DNA from 4 places in the Kitasatospora sp. NPDC101155 genome. Region 3 is predicted to be linked to each of the others. Evidence: riboswitches for the same ligand, from Rfam matches in the RefSeq annotation. Region 3 holds a riboswitch; each other region holds the start of a gene.
The links. A riboswitch is a leader RNA that binds a small molecule or an ion and turns the genes downstream of it on or off. The one in region 3 is predicted to bind cyclic di-AMP.
Positions count from the first base shown of each region.

Region 1 (4,176 bases), on a different contig from region 3:
GCACCCTCGCCATCAGTGCGGGCATCGGGACCTCCGCCAAGCGTGGGCGGTCCCCTGTCATGACCACCAGTCAGCCCGCCACACTAGCCCGTCCACCCCCACCAACCTCCCAACCCCCACCCGCCCCGCACCAGAGCCCGGCCCTCCCGACTGCCGGCCGCCCTGCGCCAGAAGTCGGCGGGCCCGACTTCCTACTCCTCTTCCTCCGCCTTCGGCCAGGTGCGGAGGCCGGTGGTGAGGGTGGTGACGAGGCGGTCGTGGGTGGTGGTGAGGTCTTCGGCGAGTTGGAAGGCGCCGGTGATGGAGAGGGAGGCGAAGCCGTGGGCGAGGGAGCGGACGGTGCGGGCGGCGTGGATGGCCTCGGGGCCGTCGAGGCCGTAGGAGCGGAGGACGGCGATGATGACGCCGACGAGGCGGGTGGCCGCGCGGGTGAGGTCGTCGTCGGGTTGGGGGGCTTGGGGGAGGGCGGTGTAGCGGTGCGGGTGTTCGGTGGCGTAGGCCTGGTAGGCGCGAAGAACGGTCGTGACGGCGTCGTCGCCGCTGCGGCCGACCGCGGCCTCGGCGAGCCGGTCGGCCAGTTCCTCGGTGACCCGGACGGCGATCAGCCGGCGCAGTTCGGTCAGGCCTCCGCTGACGTGCTTGTAGAGGGAGGGGGTGGCGACTCCCGCGCGGGCGGCGACGGAGGCCAGGGTGAGGGCCTCGGCGCCCTGCTCGTCGATGAGGGCGAGGGCGTGGTCGACGACCTGGTCCGGGGTCAGTCCTACTCGGGGCATGGGTTCGGTTTCTCCGTACGGCTGCGGTTCGGTGGGCTCAGCGGGCTCAGGCGAGCTCGGCGAGGAAGGGCAGCAGGGCGTCCGCGACGGCCTGCGGGTTGTCGGCCATCGGGTAGTGGCCGGACCCCTTGATCATCACCTTCCGGGTGCCCAGCGCCGTGGCCTGCCGCTCGGCGACGGCCGCCGGGTCCGGGAAGTCGGGGTCCTTGCTGCCCATCAGGACGAGCGAGGGGCAGCGGACGGCCGCGCACCAGCCGATCGGCGCGGAGTCCCCGGTGACGTGTCCGCGGGTGGCGGTCTTGCGTCCGGGGGTGCGCAGGTCGGCGACCAGCCCGGCCACGTAGGTGTCGAGGTCGGCGGGTCGGGGGCCGGGGAAGGCCATCTTGCGCAGGTAGAAGCCCCAGACGGCCGGCCAGTGGACCATCGCGCTGCCCATGACGGCCATCACGCCGCGCATCAGGGCGTTGGCCCGGTGCTCGACGAAAGCGTCGATCAGCGCGATTCCGGCGACCCGCTGGGGCGCGTCCCCGGCGAGCTTGACCACGGTCGCCCCGGTGTAGGACTGCCCGACCAGGACGGCCCGCTCGATGCCGAGGTGGTCGAGCAGGGCGAGGGCGTCGGTGGCGACGGCGGCCGGGCTGTAGTCGTCCCAGACGATCGAGGACTCGCCGAAGCCGCGCACGTCCATGGTGATGACCCGGCGCCCGGCGGCGGTGAGCAGCGGGTGCAGGTGCCGGTAGGCGCGGCGGCTGTCGAGCATTCCGGGGAGCAGGACGACGGGGGTGCCGTCGCCCTGCCGGGTGTCGTCGAAGGCGATCCGGCCGCCGGGGACGTCGAGGTACTGGGTGCTCGGGGTGATGGTGCCGTTCACGGTGGTCCTCCACGGGGTCGGTGCTGCCGATAGCCATAAAGCTATGGCTAATAGCCGTAGCCGTCAACCCCTTTCCCCGGTGTCCCGGGAACGGCTCAGGCCCCCTCGACCCGGAACGGGTCGTGCTCGCTGAGCAGCTTCTCCAGTCGGGCCTGGTCGACCCGGGCGACAGTGTCCGAGGACTCCTGCCGGTCCCGGATCACCTTGGCCAGCGTGAAGGCGGAGGTGACGGTGTAGAGCAGGCCGATCCCGAGGAAGGCCCTGGTCCACCCGCCGACGGGCAGGCAGGCGACCCCGACGGCGAGGGTCGAGCCGGAGATCGCGAACGAGAGGACGGCCTGGACGAAGTACGCGGCCGTGGTGCGTGACTGCATCGGTGCGCTCATGCCGTCAGGATGCGGGAGCGCGGCCGGGCCGCACATGAGTAGGAGTACTCAGATGGGCCAGGCGAATGACGGTTCGTTCGTCGGCGTCCGACCGCCTGCTCCCCGGTCGTCCCGGACGGATGGCTTGGAATCAGGGCCTCCTAGGATTAACGTTTGATAACGCAGCGCGGTCGTCAATGCCGTACCCAGACGGCACCGTGCGCCGTCGCCTAATCCCGCCGACCGGCCTCCGGGCAGGTCAGGGAGCCGGGGAACCACGTTCCTTGGGGTGAATCGGCGGGGCCCCGGCCCGGCCGTAGGAGACCTTCCTGCTCCGAACCCGTCAGCTAACCCGGTAGGCGCGAAGGAAGGAAAGGAGCGCGCCCCCGTGGCGTCGACGCACACCCCGGCACACCCGGCCGGCCCCGCAGCCGGTACCCAGCTCCTCGACCACCCCGGCCCGGACGGAACCGAGTCGCTCGGCACCGACGACTTCGCCCCGGAGGCCGAGGCCAACCGCCACCGGATGCCGCGTCAGACCCGCGGGGCCTCCCCGCTGCTCGGCGTCACCGCCGTCGCCGCCACCCTGGGCGCCACCGGTTTCGCCTCCGCCACCCCGGCCGCCGCGCCCGCCGTCGAGGCCGCGGACGAGGCCCCGGTGACCCTCGCTGCCGACCCGGGCCTCGCGCTCGCCGCCCGCATCCAGCAGCAGGCCGACAGCCAGCGCACCGCCGCCGAGGAGAGCGCCCGTCTGGAGGCCGCGAAGGAGGCCGAGGCGAAGGCCGCCGCCAAGGAGGCCGACGCCAAGCGCGCCGCCGACGAGGCCGAGCGCGCCAAGGCCGCCGCCCTCACCCTGCCGGTGAAGGACTACAACCTCTCCGCCCACTACGGCCAGAGCGCCCGCTACTGGGCCCACCTGCACACCGGCCTGGACTTCGCCGCCGACACCGGCACCCCGGTCTACGCGGTGGGCCAGGGCACCATCACCTCGGCCGGCTGGTCCGGCGCGTACGGCTACCGGATCGTCGAGACCCTGCCCGACGGCACCGAGATCTGGTACTGCCACCTCTCCTCGATCATCAAGGGCTCCGGCGCGGTCGGTTCCGGCCAGCAGATCGGCAAGGTCGGCGCGACCGGCAACGTCACCGGCCCGCACCTGCACCTGGAGGTCCGCCCGGGCGGCGGCGCCCCGGTCGACCCGGAGACCTGGCTCCAGCAGCGCGGCCTCAACCCCTGACGGGAACCACCTGAACCCCTGACGGGAGCCCCCGACGAGAACCGGGGACCCTGACGCGACGCCCGAGGGCCCCGGATACCCGGGGCCCTCGGCCGTTCACTCCGCCGACTCCGCCGGCAGCTGCGCCAGGTAGGCGTCGATCTCCTCCGCCCCCGGCTCCGGCGCGAGCTCCGGGAACTCCTCCACCAGCAGCCGCGGCAGCCCCGGCACCGTCCACTCGCCGATCAGGTCGAGCGCCACCTCGGCCGCCGCCGTCTCGAACTCCCCGAAGTCCCCGGCCAGTTCGTCCGGCATCGGCCGCCCCAGCGCGTTCAGCTCGGCCAGGTTGCGGTAGCTGCGCCGCATCAGGCCCTGTTCCAGCAGCCGCCGCGCGCCGTCGGTGGCCATGCCGACCGACAGCACCCGGCCCGGTCCCCAGCCCTGCTCGTCCGGTTCGTCCAGCCAGCCGGTCGGCACCAGCGCCTCGAACCCGGCCAGCCGCTCCTCCTCGCCCAGCCCGGCGAAGCCGGCCAGCCAGTCCCGCACCGCCGCCTCGTCCGTGGTGTCCACCCCGTGGGCGTGCAGCAGCACCGCGTACAGCCGCGGCCAGGTGACCAGGTCGGCGCGGCGCAGCAGCCCGGCCGCGACCTCGCCCTGCCACTCGGCCTCGGCGTGCAGCCGCTCCTGGCGCTTGGCGTTGAGCCGCTTCGCCGCCCGCTGGTGGTCGACCAGCAGCCGTACGGCGTCGCCGTACGCGAGCGGGTCCGCTTCCGGGGCGGGTTGGACGTAGAGGTGGAGCCGCTCGTACAGCAGGTGCTCCACCGCGTTGGAGGTCAGTTCGGGCCAGCCGTCGTGCATCCTGCCCTCGCCCAGTTCCAGCAGCGCCAGCACCGTGCGCAGCGGCTCCTCGGCCACCGGCGCGCGGTCCTGCTCGGCCGCCCAGTCGAGCAG
Region 1 covers NZ_JBIWPN010000025.1:87,492-91,667, forward strand. Annotated here, with positions in the region: gene ACIRYZ_RS30180 (PP2C family protein-serine/threonine phosphatase) at 1-25, opposite strand, end outside; gene ACIRYZ_RS30185 (TetR/AcrR family transcriptional regulator) at 192-773, opposite strand; gene ACIRYZ_RS30190 (alpha/beta fold hydrolase) at 820-1,644, opposite strand; gene ACIRYZ_RS30195 (YiaA/YiaB family inner membrane protein) at 1,740-2,030, opposite strand; cyclic di-AMP (ydaO/yuaA leader) riboswitch at 2,227-2,385, shown strand; gene ACIRYZ_RS30200 (M23 family metallopeptidase) at 2,398-3,246, shown strand; gene ACIRYZ_RS30205 (hypothetical protein) at 3,343-4,176, opposite strand, start outside.
Region 1: linked by a shared signal. The riboswitch ahead of ACIRYZ_RS30200 (M23 family metallopeptidase) and the one ahead of ACIRYZ_RS36140 (peptidoglycan DD-metalloendopeptidase family protein) in region 3 are both predicted to bind cyclic di-AMP.

Region 2 (4,176 bases), on a different contig from region 3:
GCGGAGAAGGCGGACCGGGAGTCGGTGCTGGACGGCGTGCCGGCCGGGCTGCCGGCGCTGGCGTACGCGGCGAAGCTGGTGTCCCGGGTGCGCCGGGCGGGGTTCGAGGGCGTGCCGGACGAGCCGTACGAGCTGCCGGCGGAGCTGACCGCGGAGTCGGCGGGCCGGTTGCTGCTGGCGGTGGTGCAGCGGGCGCACGACGCCGGGGTGGACGTGGACGCGGCGCTGCGCTCGGCCGCGCGGGGCTACCGGAACGCGGTGCGCGCGGCCGAGGGGCTCAAGCCGGAGTAACGGCTGAGGCCGGAGTAGCGGCTCAGGCCGCCGTGGCGGTGTGCCCGGTCGGGCGCCGCTGCGGCGGGACGAGTTCGCCGATGGCCTCGCCGACCAGGGCGAGGAGTTCGGCGAGGCGCTCCAGGTCGAGGTGGTCGGGAAGGTCGGCGAGGGAGACGATCCGCTCGCCGTTCGGGCCGGCGACGCAGAAGAGGTCGATCGGCCCGAGGTGCTTCTCGGCGGTGTCGACCAGGGCGGCGACGTCGCTGGGGCGGCGGATGTCGGCGCCGACGCCGACGACGGGGCAGCCCGGCCGGTCGAGTTCGGCGGCGAGGTCCTCGGCGACACCGACGTGGGTGTCGGCGATCAGCATCCCGGCGGCGCCGGCCGCGGTGAACCGGCGGGCGAGGCCGGCTCCCGAACCGCCGTCGAGTACCGCGATGACGACGACTGCCCCGCTGACCCGCATGGTCTGCTCCTCCCTGTGGGCGACACCGCACCGGCGCCCACGCATACTGCGGAGGATCGTAGGCACGACCTGACCCTCCGCAACAGGGATTACCCCGCAGGTGACCAGACTCACGCCTGCCACCTGGCCAAGAGCTGTCCAAGAGCTGTCCACGGACCGTCCACCGGCCGTCCACGGAGCGTTGGCGACCCGCTCGCGCGCCGTTCGCGACGTGTTGACGGTCGGGAACGGTCGGGACGCGCCCGACCCAGCAGCTACGGTCGACCCATGCCTGCTCAGTCCGACGCCGCCCAGCCCGCCCCGCAGCTCTTCACCTGGGAGTTCGCCGCCGACCCGTACCCGGCCTACGCCTGGCTGCGCGAGCACGCCCCGGTGCACCGCACCAGGCTGCCGAGCGGCGTGGAGGCCTGGCTGGTGACGCGGTACGCGGACGCACGCCAGGCGCTGGCGGACAGCCGGCTGTCGAAGAACCCGGCGCACCACAGCGAGCAGGCGCACCGCACCGGCCGGGTGGGCATCCCGGGGGAGCGGCAGGCGGACCTGATGACCCACCTGCTGAACATCGACCCGCCGGACCACACCCGGCTGCGCCGACTGGTGTCCAAGGCGTTCACACCGCGCCGGGTGGCCGAGTTCGAGCCGCGGGTGCAGCAGCTCACCGACCGGCTGATCGACGGCTTCGCGCAGCGCGGCTCGGCGGACCTGATCCACGAGTTCGCCTTCCCGCTCCCCATCTACGCGATCTGCGACATGCTGGGCGTGCCGGCCGAGGACCAGGACGACTTCCGCGACTGGGCCGGGATGATGATCCGACATGGTGGGGGCCAACGCGGGGGCGTGGGGCGGGCGGTGAAGCGGATGCGGGCGTACCTGCTGGAGCTGATCCACCGCAAGCGGGCCGATCTCGGTGACGACCTGATCTCCGGCCTGATCAGGGCCAGTGACCACGGCGAGCACCTGACCGAGAACGAGGCGGCCGCGATGGCCTTCATCCTGCTGTTCGCCGGTTTCGAGACGACCGTCAACCTGATCGGCAACGGGACGTACGCGCTGCTGCGCAACCCGGGGCAGCGGGCGCTGCTGCAGGAGTCGGTGGTGCGCGGGGAGACCGCGCTGCTGGAGACCGGGATCGAGGAACTCCTGCGCTACGACGGGCCGGTGGAGCTGGCGACCTGGCGGTTCGCGACCAGGCCGCTGACCATCGGCGGGGTGGACATCCCGGTGGGCGATCCGGTGCTGGTGGTACTGGCGGCGGCGGACCGCGACCCGGACCGGTTCGCGGACGAGAACACCCTCGACCTGGCCCGAACCGACAATCCCCACCTGGGGTTCGGGCACGGCATCCACTACTGCATCGGCGCCCCGCTGGCCCGGCTCGAAGGACGTGCCGCGCTGGCCACGCTGCTTTCCCGACTTCCCGATCTGCGACTGGCCGAAACTCCGGAGAATCTCCGCTGGCGAGGTGGCCTGATCATGCGTGGATTGCGCGAACTTCCGGTCGAATTCAGTCCCGAGATCCGGTCTCCGCATGCCCTTCCTGAGGCTCCGACACGCTGACTGGGCGTCGTCGACACGCTCCTGATGACGGTGTGAACGCCCATCAATCCGGACAAACGGGCGCAGTTGGTAGGCGATTGGTCACGTGCCGTAATTCCGGTGTGATGTCGACGATATGAGCTTGTGATTGGTCTGAGGATCTGTCTAGTCTCCCTGGAGTTCGCAGCTGCGGACCTCGTGCGCGGAACGCCGAATCCTGCCCGCCGCGCCACGGGAAACCGACCAGACCCTTGGGCAGGGGCGGGGGAACCAGGTTTGTTGCCGTCCTCCACGGCTTGGGGTGAAGCCGCCCGAGCGGAACGTTTCCGCGCACGGCGGCCGGGCCACCTCCCGGTCCGAACCCGACAGCTCACCTCGCAGGCGTGCGGAGAGGGACCCTTCATGCTGTTCGTTGGAACTGGCCGTCACCGTCGTCGCACCCAGGCCGAGAAGGCCATCGCCGTCGCCGGTGTGGCCGGCGTCGGACTCGCGATGCCGCTCCTCGCCGCCACCGGCGCCTCCGCCGCCCCGGCCTCCGCCTGGGACTCCGTCGCCCAGTGCGAGAGCGGCGGCGACTGGAGCATCAACACCGGCAACGGCTTCTACGGCGGCCTGCAGTTCACCTCCAGCACCTGGAAGGCGTACGGCGGCACCGCCTACGCGCCGCAGGCCAACCAGGCCAGCAAGGGCCAGCAGATATCGGTCGCCGAGAAGGTGCTGGCCTCCCAGGGCCCGGGCGCCTGGCCGGTCTGCTCCGTCAAGGCGGGCCTGAGCAAGGGCGGTGCCCCGGCCGCGGTCGACACCTCCTCGGACGCCAAGCCGCAGTCCGCCCCCCAGCAGCAGACGCCCAAGCAGCAGACGCCCAAGCAGCAGACCCCGAAGCAGCAGGCTCCGAAGCAGCAGACCCCCAAGGCGGACGCGAAGCCCGCCCAGCCGTACGCACCGAAGCACGCCGCCCCGAAGCAGGCCGAAACGCCCGCGGAGCAGCCGGTCCAGCAGTACGTTCCGAAGCACGCCGCCCCGCGTGCCGCCCAGCCGGCCCAGGCCGCCCCTGCCGGCCACGACTACACCGTCCACTCCGGTGACACCCTGTCGAGCATCGCCGCCGCCCAGGGCGTGTCCGGCGGCTGGCAGGCGCTGTACGACGGCAACCGCGGCACGGTCGGCGGGGACCCGAACCTGATCATGCCCGGCCAGATCCTGCACCTCAGCTGAACCGGTCCGTAGGACCTCGAACAACACCCCGGGGACGAAGGGGGCCGCGCCCGGCCCCCTTCGTCCGCATTCGTCCGCGCCGGGGGGACAGACTGGGACAAGCAGGTGAACTACCGGGGGGTAGCAGGGCCACACGCTGAGACGGGACCGAGGCCAACGTGGCCCCGGGAGCCCGGGCGGTTAGGCTCTGGGTCGTAACGACTCCGCAATCGTCCCGCTGACAGCACCACCGTCAGCCGGACCCTGCTTCCGCAAGGAGATGCCTCGTGCCGTCCATCGATGTCGTCGTAGCCCGTGAGATCCTCGACTCGCGCGGCAACCCCACGGTCGAGGTCGAGGTCGGCCTCGACGACGGCAGCACCGGTCGTGCCGCTGTCCCGTCGGGTGCCTCGACCGGCGCCTTCGAGGCGCTGGAGCTGCGCGACGGTGACAAGAACCGCTACTTCGGCAAGGGCGTCGAGAAGGCCGTCCTGGCCGTCATCGAGCAGATCGGCCCGGAGCTCGTCGGCTACGACGCCACCGAGCAGCGCCTGATCGACCAGGCCATGCTCGACCTGGACGCCACCCCCGACAAGTCCTCGCTCGGCGCCAACGCCATCCTGGGCGTCTCGCTGGCCGTCGCGCACGCCGCCTCCGAGGCCAGCGACCTGCCGCTGTTCCGCTACCTGGGCGGCCCGAACGCGCAC
Region 2 covers NZ_JBIWPN010000034.1:62,465-66,640, forward strand. Annotated here, with positions in the region: gene ACIRYZ_RS34205 (MazG family protein) at 1-291, shown strand, start outside; gene ACIRYZ_RS34210 (SDR family NAD(P)-dependent oxidoreductase) at 314-739, opposite strand; gene ACIRYZ_RS34215 (cytochrome P450) at 1,007-2,296, shown strand; cyclic di-AMP (ydaO/yuaA leader) riboswitch at 2,507-2,673, shown strand; gene ACIRYZ_RS34220 (transglycosylase family protein) at 2,678-3,490, shown strand; gene eno (phosphopyruvate hydratase) at 3,757-4,176, shown strand, end outside.
Region 2: linked by a shared signal. The riboswitch ahead of ACIRYZ_RS34220 (transglycosylase family protein) and the one ahead of ACIRYZ_RS36140 (peptidoglycan DD-metalloendopeptidase family protein) in region 3 are both predicted to bind cyclic di-AMP.

Region 3 (4,176 bases):
GCCTGGCCGTGATCCTGCGCGGCTACGCCTCGATGACCGGCGAGCTGGCCGGCGACCAGTGGAACGAGGGCGACGTCTCCTGCTCGGTGGTGCGCCGGGTCGCGCTGCCGGACGCCTTCTTCGCCTTCGACGGCCTGCTGGAGACCTTCCTGACCGTCCTCGACGAGTTCGGCGCCTTCCCGGCCGTGGTCGAGGCCGAGCTGGACCGCTACCTGCCGTTCCTGGCCACCACCAAGGTGCTGATGGGCGCGGTGCGCGCGGGCGTCGGCCGGGAGACCGGGCACGAGGTCATCAAGGAGCACGCCGTCGCCTCCGCGCTGGCCATGCGCGCGGGCGCCCGGGAGAACGAGCTGCTGGACCGGCTGGCCGCCGACGAGCGGATCCCGCTGGACCGGGCCGCGCTGGACGCGCTGCTGGCCGACAAGCTGTCGTTCACCGGTGCGGCCGGGGCGCAGGTCGCCGAGGTGGTCCGCCTGGTGGAGGCCGTCGCGGCGGCCTACCCGGAGGCGGCCAAGTACGCTCCGGCCGACATCCTCTGACGCTTCGTCAGTTGTCCGACGAGGGCCCTGCCACCGTTCCGGTGGCGGGGCCCTCGGGCGTCTTGGTGTGTCCGGGGTCGAGCGGCGGGGTGGTGGTGGCGCAGGGCCAGTCGCAGTTCGGCTCGGCCACCGGGTGCTCCTGGGGGGCGAGCACGTTGCCCCGGACGGTGGCGAAGGCGATCAGCCCGCCGCCGACCAGCAGACCCGCGCAGATCAGCATCGCGGTGTGGAAGGCGGAGTCCACCGAGGACGGCACCCGGTAGGCATCGCCGCTCAGGCCGGCCAGCGCCGGGAGGGCGGCCACCGCGAGCAGGCCGGCCGCGCGGGCGGCGGCGTTGTTGACGCCGCTGGCGATGCCCGCGTGCCGTACATCGACGGCGGCCAGCACCGTCGCGGTCAGCGGTGCGACCAGCAGGGCCATCCCGCTGCCCATCACCGCGACGGCGGGCAGCACGTCCGCCCAGTAGGAGGAGCCGGGGCCGGTGCGCAGCATCAGCAGCACCCCGGCGGCGCAGAGCAGCGGGCCGACGGTGAGCGGGATGCGCGGGCCGATCCGTTTGCCGAGGCGGCCGGCGCGCGCCGACAGGGTCAGCATCAGCACCGTGATCGGCACCAGGGCGAAGCCGGAGACCAGGGGCGAGAAGCCGGACACGATCTGCAGCTGGACCACCAGCAGGAAGAACACCCCACTGAAGGCCGCGTAGACGCAGAGGGTGACCAGGTTCACGGCGGTGAACAGCCGGGACGAGAACAGTCCGAGCGGCAGCATCGGATCGGGTGCGCGGCGCTCGACGGCGACGAAGGCGGCGCCGAGCAGCAGGCCGATCGCGCCGGTGAGCCAGACGGCGGGGGACAGGCCCTCCCCGGCGGCGGTGAGCGCGTAGGTGATCGCGCCGAGGGCGAGTGCGGCGAGCAGCGCGCCGGGCACGTCGAAGCGGCCGGAGGCGGACTCGTCGCGGCTCTCCGGGACGTAGCGGGAGGTGACCGCGATCACGGCGGCGGCCAGCGGCAGGTTCAGCAGGAAGATCCAGCGCCAGCCGGGGCCATCCACCAGCCAGCCGCCGAGGAAGGGGCCGATGGCCGCGGACACCCCGCCGAGACCGGACCACAGGCCCACCGCCGCCGAGCGGTCGTCAGGATGGAAGACGGCCTGGAGCATGGCGAGCGAGCCGGGGGTGAGCAGCGCCCCGCCGATGCCCTGGACGGCGCGGGCGGCGATCAGCACGTTGATGTTCGGGGCGACGGCGCAGGCCGCGGAGGCGGCGGCGAACCAGACCACGCCGATCAGGAAGACCTTGCGCCGTCCGTACCGGTCGCCGAGCGCGCCGCCGAGCAGGATCAGGCCCGCCAGCGTGAGCAGATAGGCGTTCAGCGTCCATTGCAGGGACGCCAGGGAGGCGCCGAGGTCGGCGCCGATCCGGGGCAGGGCGACGTTCACCACGGTGCCGTCGAGCATCGCCATGCTGGAACCGAGCACCGTTGCCAGGAGAACCCAGCGGCCCTGCGCGGTGCCCAGGCGCAGGGTGCCGGCCGTTGAGGTGGCCACGGCCTGATCCTGCGCCCGGCAGGGTGCACGTGACAAGGGTCACCGGGCGGTGTGTCCGGGGTGGGCAGTGCGTGAGCGGACGGTCGCACTGGGCCACCGAGGTCGGCGCAGCGTCGTGGATCAGTGGCGTCGAGTGAATGGATTGTGTACGCACCGTACGGCGGGCCATGCGGAGGGTGACCGCGCCGCGGGGGGTTGTCGCTGGTTCAAGAGATCGACATTGCTTCACCCGAACGGATGGGTTTTAGTTCAGCGACCACCCAGCCAGCCTGGGTGGACCCACCGGGTGGAACGCCGAGTCCTGCCGCTGCCCAGTGGTTCGAACTGAGCTCTGCACGGCAGGAGCGGGGGACCCACAGGTAAGTCGCCGGACCGGAGTCCGCGCTGTTCAGCGCGAACGTCCAGGACCGGCTTGGGGTGAAGCCGCGCATGCGGCCGGGCAGCTCCAGCCCGAACCCGACAGCTCACCTCGCAGGCGTCGGAGAGGAATCCCATGCCTGCTCAGGCTCGTCGTATCGCCGTGCCCCGCGCCGCCCGCATCGGCATCGCCGTCGCCGTCACCGGTGTCTCCTTCGCCCTGCCGCTCGTGACCACGATGAGTGCCCAGGCCCACAATGCCCCGGCCGCCTCGGTCGCGCAGCACGCCGCCGCCGTGGACGCCGTGTCGGCCGCCCCGGCCGCCGCCCACGACGGCTACCTCGTCGTCGGCGGCGACAGCCTGTCCAGGATCGCCGACGCCCGGAACGTCGAGGGCGGCTGGCCCGCGCTGTACGAGCAGAACCGCTCGGTGGTCGGCGCCGACCCGAACCTGATCTTCCCGGGTCAGTGGCTGTCGCTCGCGGCCCACGCCGACGCGGCCGCCGAGCCGGTCGCTCCGGCCGAGCCCGCGGCCCCGGCCGCTCCGGCTGCCCCGGTCACCCAGAGCGCCGCCGCTGCCGCAGACGCTCAGGTGCAGGTTCAGACCGAGGTCGCCAAGCCGGGCGTCCAGGTCCAGACCCAGATTCAGAACGCCGCTCCGGCCAAGGCCGTCACCGCCGCCCCGGTCGCCGCCACCGTCGGCTATGTCGCTCCGCTGGCCAACCCGGTGCCGGGCGAGGCCTACGGCGTGGCCGGCTCGATGTGGGCCTCCGGCCACCACACCGGCCAGGACTTCGTCGCCTCCACCGGCACTCCGGTGCGCGCGGTCGCCAACGGTGTCGTGGTGAAGGCCGGCAACGGTGGTGCCTACGGCAACCAGGTCGAGATCAGGCTCGCCGACGGCAGGTACGCCCAGTACGCGCACCTCTCCGTGGTCGGTGTGAAGATCGGTCAGACCGTCACCGTCGGCCAGCGGCTCGGCCTCTCCGGCGCCACCGGCAACGTGACCGGCCCGCACCTGCACTTCGAGATCCGCACCGGGTCGGAGTACGGCTCGGACATCAACCCGGTCGCCTACCTGCGGGCGCACGGCGTCGCGCTCTGACGCTGCGCAGACCCTGTTCGGACCCCGCGCTGACCGCGGGTTTCAGGAACCACCGCTGGTGCGGGGCGAATCGACCGCCCGGGATGGTCATGTCGGGTGACCGCTCGACCGGGTGATCGCCGCACCGGTGGACATGGGCGCGGGACACGCCCAGGGCCGGCCCGGCTTCGCGAGGACCCCTCGTGGAGCCGGGCCGGCCGTTGCCGTTCGCGGCTCCGGGGGAGTTCGAGTGGTCGGGATCGCGCCGGCGCCGGCGGCCGGAGCGGTACGCGCGGATGGGGCGGATCGTGCTGGAGGACGCCGTCGAGCGGTGACGCCCGGGCGCGGTCAGTTCCGGCGGACGGGCAGGCCGTGCTCGGCGGCGGCCAGCAGCTCGTGCATCCGGTGCCCGAAGTCCTCGGTGTCGCCGGCGGGTTCGGGGAAGACCAGGCGGACGTCGCGGTGGCCGTGCGGGTGGTCCAGACGCAGTACCAGGCCGTAGCGGTCGAGGGCGAGCGGGCGGATGTCCGGGTGCCCGGCGAGCAGGGCCGGGTCGAGCAGGCCGGTGAGCAGGTCGAGGGCGTCGGCGTGCTCGTCGGCCAGGTGGGTGAGCAGCGCGGCCTCGTGCCGGGCCAGCGGGTCGGGGGCGG
Region 3 covers NZ_JBIWPN010000040.1:35,518-39,693, forward strand. Annotated here, with positions in the region: gene purB (adenylosuccinate lyase) at 1-539, shown strand, start outside; gene ACIRYZ_RS36135 (MFS transporter) at 547-2,085, opposite strand; cyclic di-AMP (ydaO/yuaA leader) riboswitch at 2,398-2,576, shown strand; gene ACIRYZ_RS36140 (peptidoglycan DD-metalloendopeptidase family protein) at 2,579-3,547, shown strand; gene ACIRYZ_RS36145 (hypothetical protein) at 3,730-3,861, shown strand; gene ACIRYZ_RS36150 (DUF2470 domain-containing protein) at 3,875-4,176, opposite strand, start outside.

Region 4 (4,176 bases), on a different contig from region 3:
ATCCGCACCGCGGCGGCCAGCGCGGCTGCCCCGCGCTCGGAGGCGGCCGGGGTGGTGCCGAGGTCCAGCCGGTCGGTGCCGCGGGTGGCGCGCCGCTCGGCGTCGTTGGCGTCCTGGACGAGCATCCGGGCCCGCTCGGCCGCGCCCAGGCTGTTGAGCAGCTTCTGGGCCTTGGCCAGCCGCTGCTGGATCTGCTGCTTGTTCTCGGCCAGCGAGCGCCGGGCCTGGTCCAGTTCGGCGAGCTTGCCCGCGGTCTCGGTGCGGCGCTGGTCGAGCCTGCGCTGACGGCTGGCCAGCTCGTGCAGCGTCTCCCGCTGCCGCTCGGCGGCCTGCCCGAGGGTGCGGGCGCGGGCGAGGTAGGACTCGGGGTCACTGGAGAGCATCAGCTGGGCGGTCTGGGTCATCCCGCCGCCGCGGTACTGCGCCCCGGCCACGGTCGCGAGGTCCCCGCGCAGCTGGTTGAGCTGGTCCTGGCCGGCGGCGACCTCGCCCTGCAGGAGCGCAGTCTCGCTCTGGAGCCGCTTCTGCGCCTCCTGCGCGGCGTTGCACTTCTCGGACGCCCGCTCGGCCTCGTCGTACAGCTGCTCGACCTGCGCCTTGACGTCTCTGAGGTCGGGCGTGCCCGGTGCGCCGGGAGCGGCCTGGGCGCTGCCGCCGGCCGTCACACTCAGGGCCGTGGTGGCGGCCGCGGTCAGCACCAGCGCACGGGCGAGCAGTTGGGAACGACGGTGCACGGACATGGCGGCAGCGGCTCCAATCCTGCGGCGCGGCCCCGCGGCCGCGCCCCAATGGGCGGCCGTCGAGCGGGAGTCCGGTGGCAGACGTTAGCGAGTCCGGGCAAGCGAGTCCAAACCCCTCCCAACCCGAATATTTGACCCCTAATCGGACATCCGCCCGAGCCGCCGGAAAAGCCGCAGGCCCGGCCCTCCGCGGTGGAGGACCGGGCCCGAAACGGCCTGGGCGGGGATCAGACCCGCACGATGGAGGCCAGCGGCATGTTGGAGACCGCCTCGTAGCGAACCGAGGCGCCCGGCTTGGGCGCGTGCAGCACCTGGCCGTTGCCCGCGTAGATGCCGACGTGGTGGGCGTCGCTGAAGAAGATCAGCAGGTCGCCGGGCTGGGCCTGGGAGATGTCCGAGCCGATCCGGGTGCCGGCGCCGGCCTGCTCCTGCGAGGTGCGCGGCAGCGACACGCCGACCTGGTTGAACGCCCAGACCATCAGGCCGGAGCAGTCGAAGGAGCCCGGGCCGGTGGCACCCCACACGTACGGGCTGCCGACCTTGCTCGCGGCGGCGGCCAGCGCGGCGGCACCGTGCGAGCTGCCGGGGGCGACCGGCTTGGCAACCGGCGAGGAGGAGGTGGCGGAACCCGAGGAGCCCGAACCCGAGCTGATGTCGGTGCGGCCGCTGTCGCGCGAGGCACGGTCGGCGGCGGCCTGCTGCTGGGCGGCAGCCTTCGCGGCGGCGTCGGCCTGGGCCTTGGCGTCGGCCGCGGCCTTCTCCTCGGCCTGACGGATCGCCTGGCGCTCCTGCTCGGTCAGGGTGTTGAGCAGGTCCTGCGCGGCCTTCAGCTTGTTCTGGACCTCCTCCTTGGAGGTCTTCAGCTGCTGGGTGGTGGACTCCAGCTCGGCGAGCTTGCCCTGGGCCTCGGTGCGGTCCTGGTCGAGCTTGCGCTGCTCCTCCTGGAGCTGCTTCAGCTGGTTCTTCTGGGTGTCACCGGCCTGGTTGAGCGCACCGGCCTGGTTGAGGAAGTTGTCCGGGCTGGTGGAGAGCATCAGCTGGACGGTCGGGGATATGCCGCCGTTGCGGTACTGCTCCCCGGCGATCTCGGCGAGCCCGCCCTGCATGTCGGTCACCTGGGCCTGCTGCCGGGCCACCTGGTCCTGCAGGCCGGAGACCTGCTTCTCCAGGGCCTGCTGCTTCTCCTGGGCGGCGTTGTACTTCTCGGTCGCCTGCTCGGCCTGCCCGTTGAGCTGGTCGACCTGCTCCTTGACCTGGTCCTTGGTCGGCTGCGGGTCGGCGTGCGCGCCGGACTGCGCGGAGAGGGCGACGGCTGCCGCGGCGACACCGGTCAGGATCGAGACACGGGCGCGGCTGGCGGGCTTGGGACGACGATGGGACGCCACGAAGGCGGACTCCTTCTTCCTACGGCCGCCTACCGGGTGAGCTGACGGGTTCGGGCCGGAAGCATGCCCTACGACGCCTCACGGCCGTTCCACCGGCCGACCTGGCGTCGATTCACCCCGGAGGAACGTGGTTCCCCGGCTCCGCTCCGCAGCACCCCCGACCACTGGGCTCCCCTGTCGGACAGTCGCTTCGACCTGCCCCGCTGTTTCGCGAACTCGACGGTAACCACCGCCGCCACCCAGGCTGGGTGATCGACAGTCGGTGGTTCGGGGCACGACCCTAGTAACTGAACCGTGATCCGTTCAAATCCTTGTCAGAAAAAAGACGGAAGATTGCCCGTGTTCTTTTGTGAAAATGACCGATGGTGATCGCCACCGCACGCAAAGCTGATCGGGTCCCGCCGGCCGACCACGGAACAGACAAGCCCGAAGCGCCACCCCCGGTAGGAGGGTGGCGCGGATCACAGGGCCGGAACCCGGACTTTCGGGCGTGTCGGGGCGTCAGACCCGGCGGATCGTGTTGATCGGCATCGCGTCGGCCTTCATCACCTTCACCACGTCACCGGTGTGCGGCGCGTGGACCACCATGCCGTTGCCGATGTACATCCCGACGTGGTGCCGGTCGCTGCCGTAGATCACCAGGTCGCCCGGCTGGGCCTGGTCCAGCGAGGGCACCCGGGTGCCGACGTCGCCCTGCTCCTGCGAGGTGCGCGGCAGCGAGACGCCGGCCTGGGCGTACGACCAGACCATCAGGCCCGAGCAGTCGAAGGTGCTCGACCCGGTGGCGCCCCAGACGTACGGCGAGCCCTGCTTGCTCATCGCCTTGGCGACGGCCACGGCCGCGTAGCCGCTGGCCGGCGGCAGGCTGCTGAGGTCGACCCGGGCGGTGCCGCGCGAGGCGCGGTCGTCCTGCTGCTGCTGGGCCTTCAGCGCGGCGCGGTCGGCGGCGCTGAGCGAGTTCAGCAGGTCCTGGGCGGCCTTCAGCTTCTGGTTGACGTCCGACTTCGCCTGGTTCAGGTCCTTGGTGGTGGAGTCCAGCGAGGACAGGACGGCGGCGGCCTCGGCCTTCTCCTGGTCCAGCCGGCGCTGCTGGTCGAGCAGGCCCTTGAGCGCCTCGGTCTGGCTGGCGCTGGCCTGCTGGACGCTGGAGGCCTTCTCCAGGTAGCCGGACGGGTCGGAGGAGAGCATCAGCTGGACGGACGGGTCGATGCCGCCGGTGCGGTACTGGTCGCCCGCCACCTCGGCCAGACCCGTCTGCAGCTGGGTCATCTGGTCCTGGCTGCGGGCCACCTGGTCCTGCAGCTGGTCGGCCTGCTTGCGGAGCTGGTCCGCCCGCTCCTTGGCGCCGTTGTACTTCTCCGCCGCCTGCTCCTGCTCCTGCTGGAGCTGGTCGATCTGCGCCTTGACGTCGTCCTTGCTCGGCTGCGGCGCCGCGTGCGCGCCCACCTGGGCGGAGAGGGCGACCGCGGTCGCAGCGGCAGCGGTGAGCACGGAGACCCGCGCGCGGCTCGGCTGCTTGGGACGGCGGTGGGAGGCCAAGGGACCGGCTCCTTCTTCCATCGGACTCACCTGATCGGATGAGATTCCGGAAAATAGGTTTGACGCCAGACCCTAGTGAAGATCTATCCGTTTTGCCACTCCCCCGAAGGCGTGAACTCCGGCCCCCACGCTGACTTCACGGGATCCGCACACCCTCGCAAAACGGACACTGCCCGGACTTCACACCGTCCGACCCGAGGTCAGGGCCGGGCCAGCCGGTTCAGCAGCAGCACCGAGGCCACCGGGCGCGCGCCCGCCTTCCGCACGCCCTCCGCGACCTCCCGGTCGGTGGACACCACCACCACCGGACGGCCCTGCGGCTCGGCCCGCACCAGACGACGGATCAGCTCGTCCGCGGTCTCCCCGGTCCGACTGAACCGTACCCGAACCCCGCGCGGTGGCGCCATGATCACCGGAACGTCCAGGTCCTGCCCGTCGAACACACAGGTGACCTCCGCCTGGGTGCGCTGGGCCAGCATCGCCAGCCCGCCCAGCAGCCGGATCCGCTGCTG
Region 4 covers NZ_JBIWPN010000003.1:141,560-145,735, reverse strand. Annotated here, with positions in the region: gene ACIRYZ_RS05375 (NlpC/P60 family protein) at 1-740, opposite strand, end outside; gene ACIRYZ_RS05370 (NlpC/P60 family protein) at 968-2,125, opposite strand; cyclic di-AMP (ydaO/yuaA leader) riboswitch at 2,136-2,289, opposite strand; gene ACIRYZ_RS05365 (NlpC/P60 family protein) at 2,627-3,664, opposite strand; gene ACIRYZ_RS05360 (NYN domain-containing protein) at 3,865-4,176, opposite strand, start outside.
Region 4: linked by a shared signal. The riboswitch ahead of ACIRYZ_RS05370 (NlpC/P60 family protein) and the one ahead of ACIRYZ_RS36140 (peptidoglycan DD-metalloendopeptidase family protein) in region 3 are both predicted to bind cyclic di-AMP.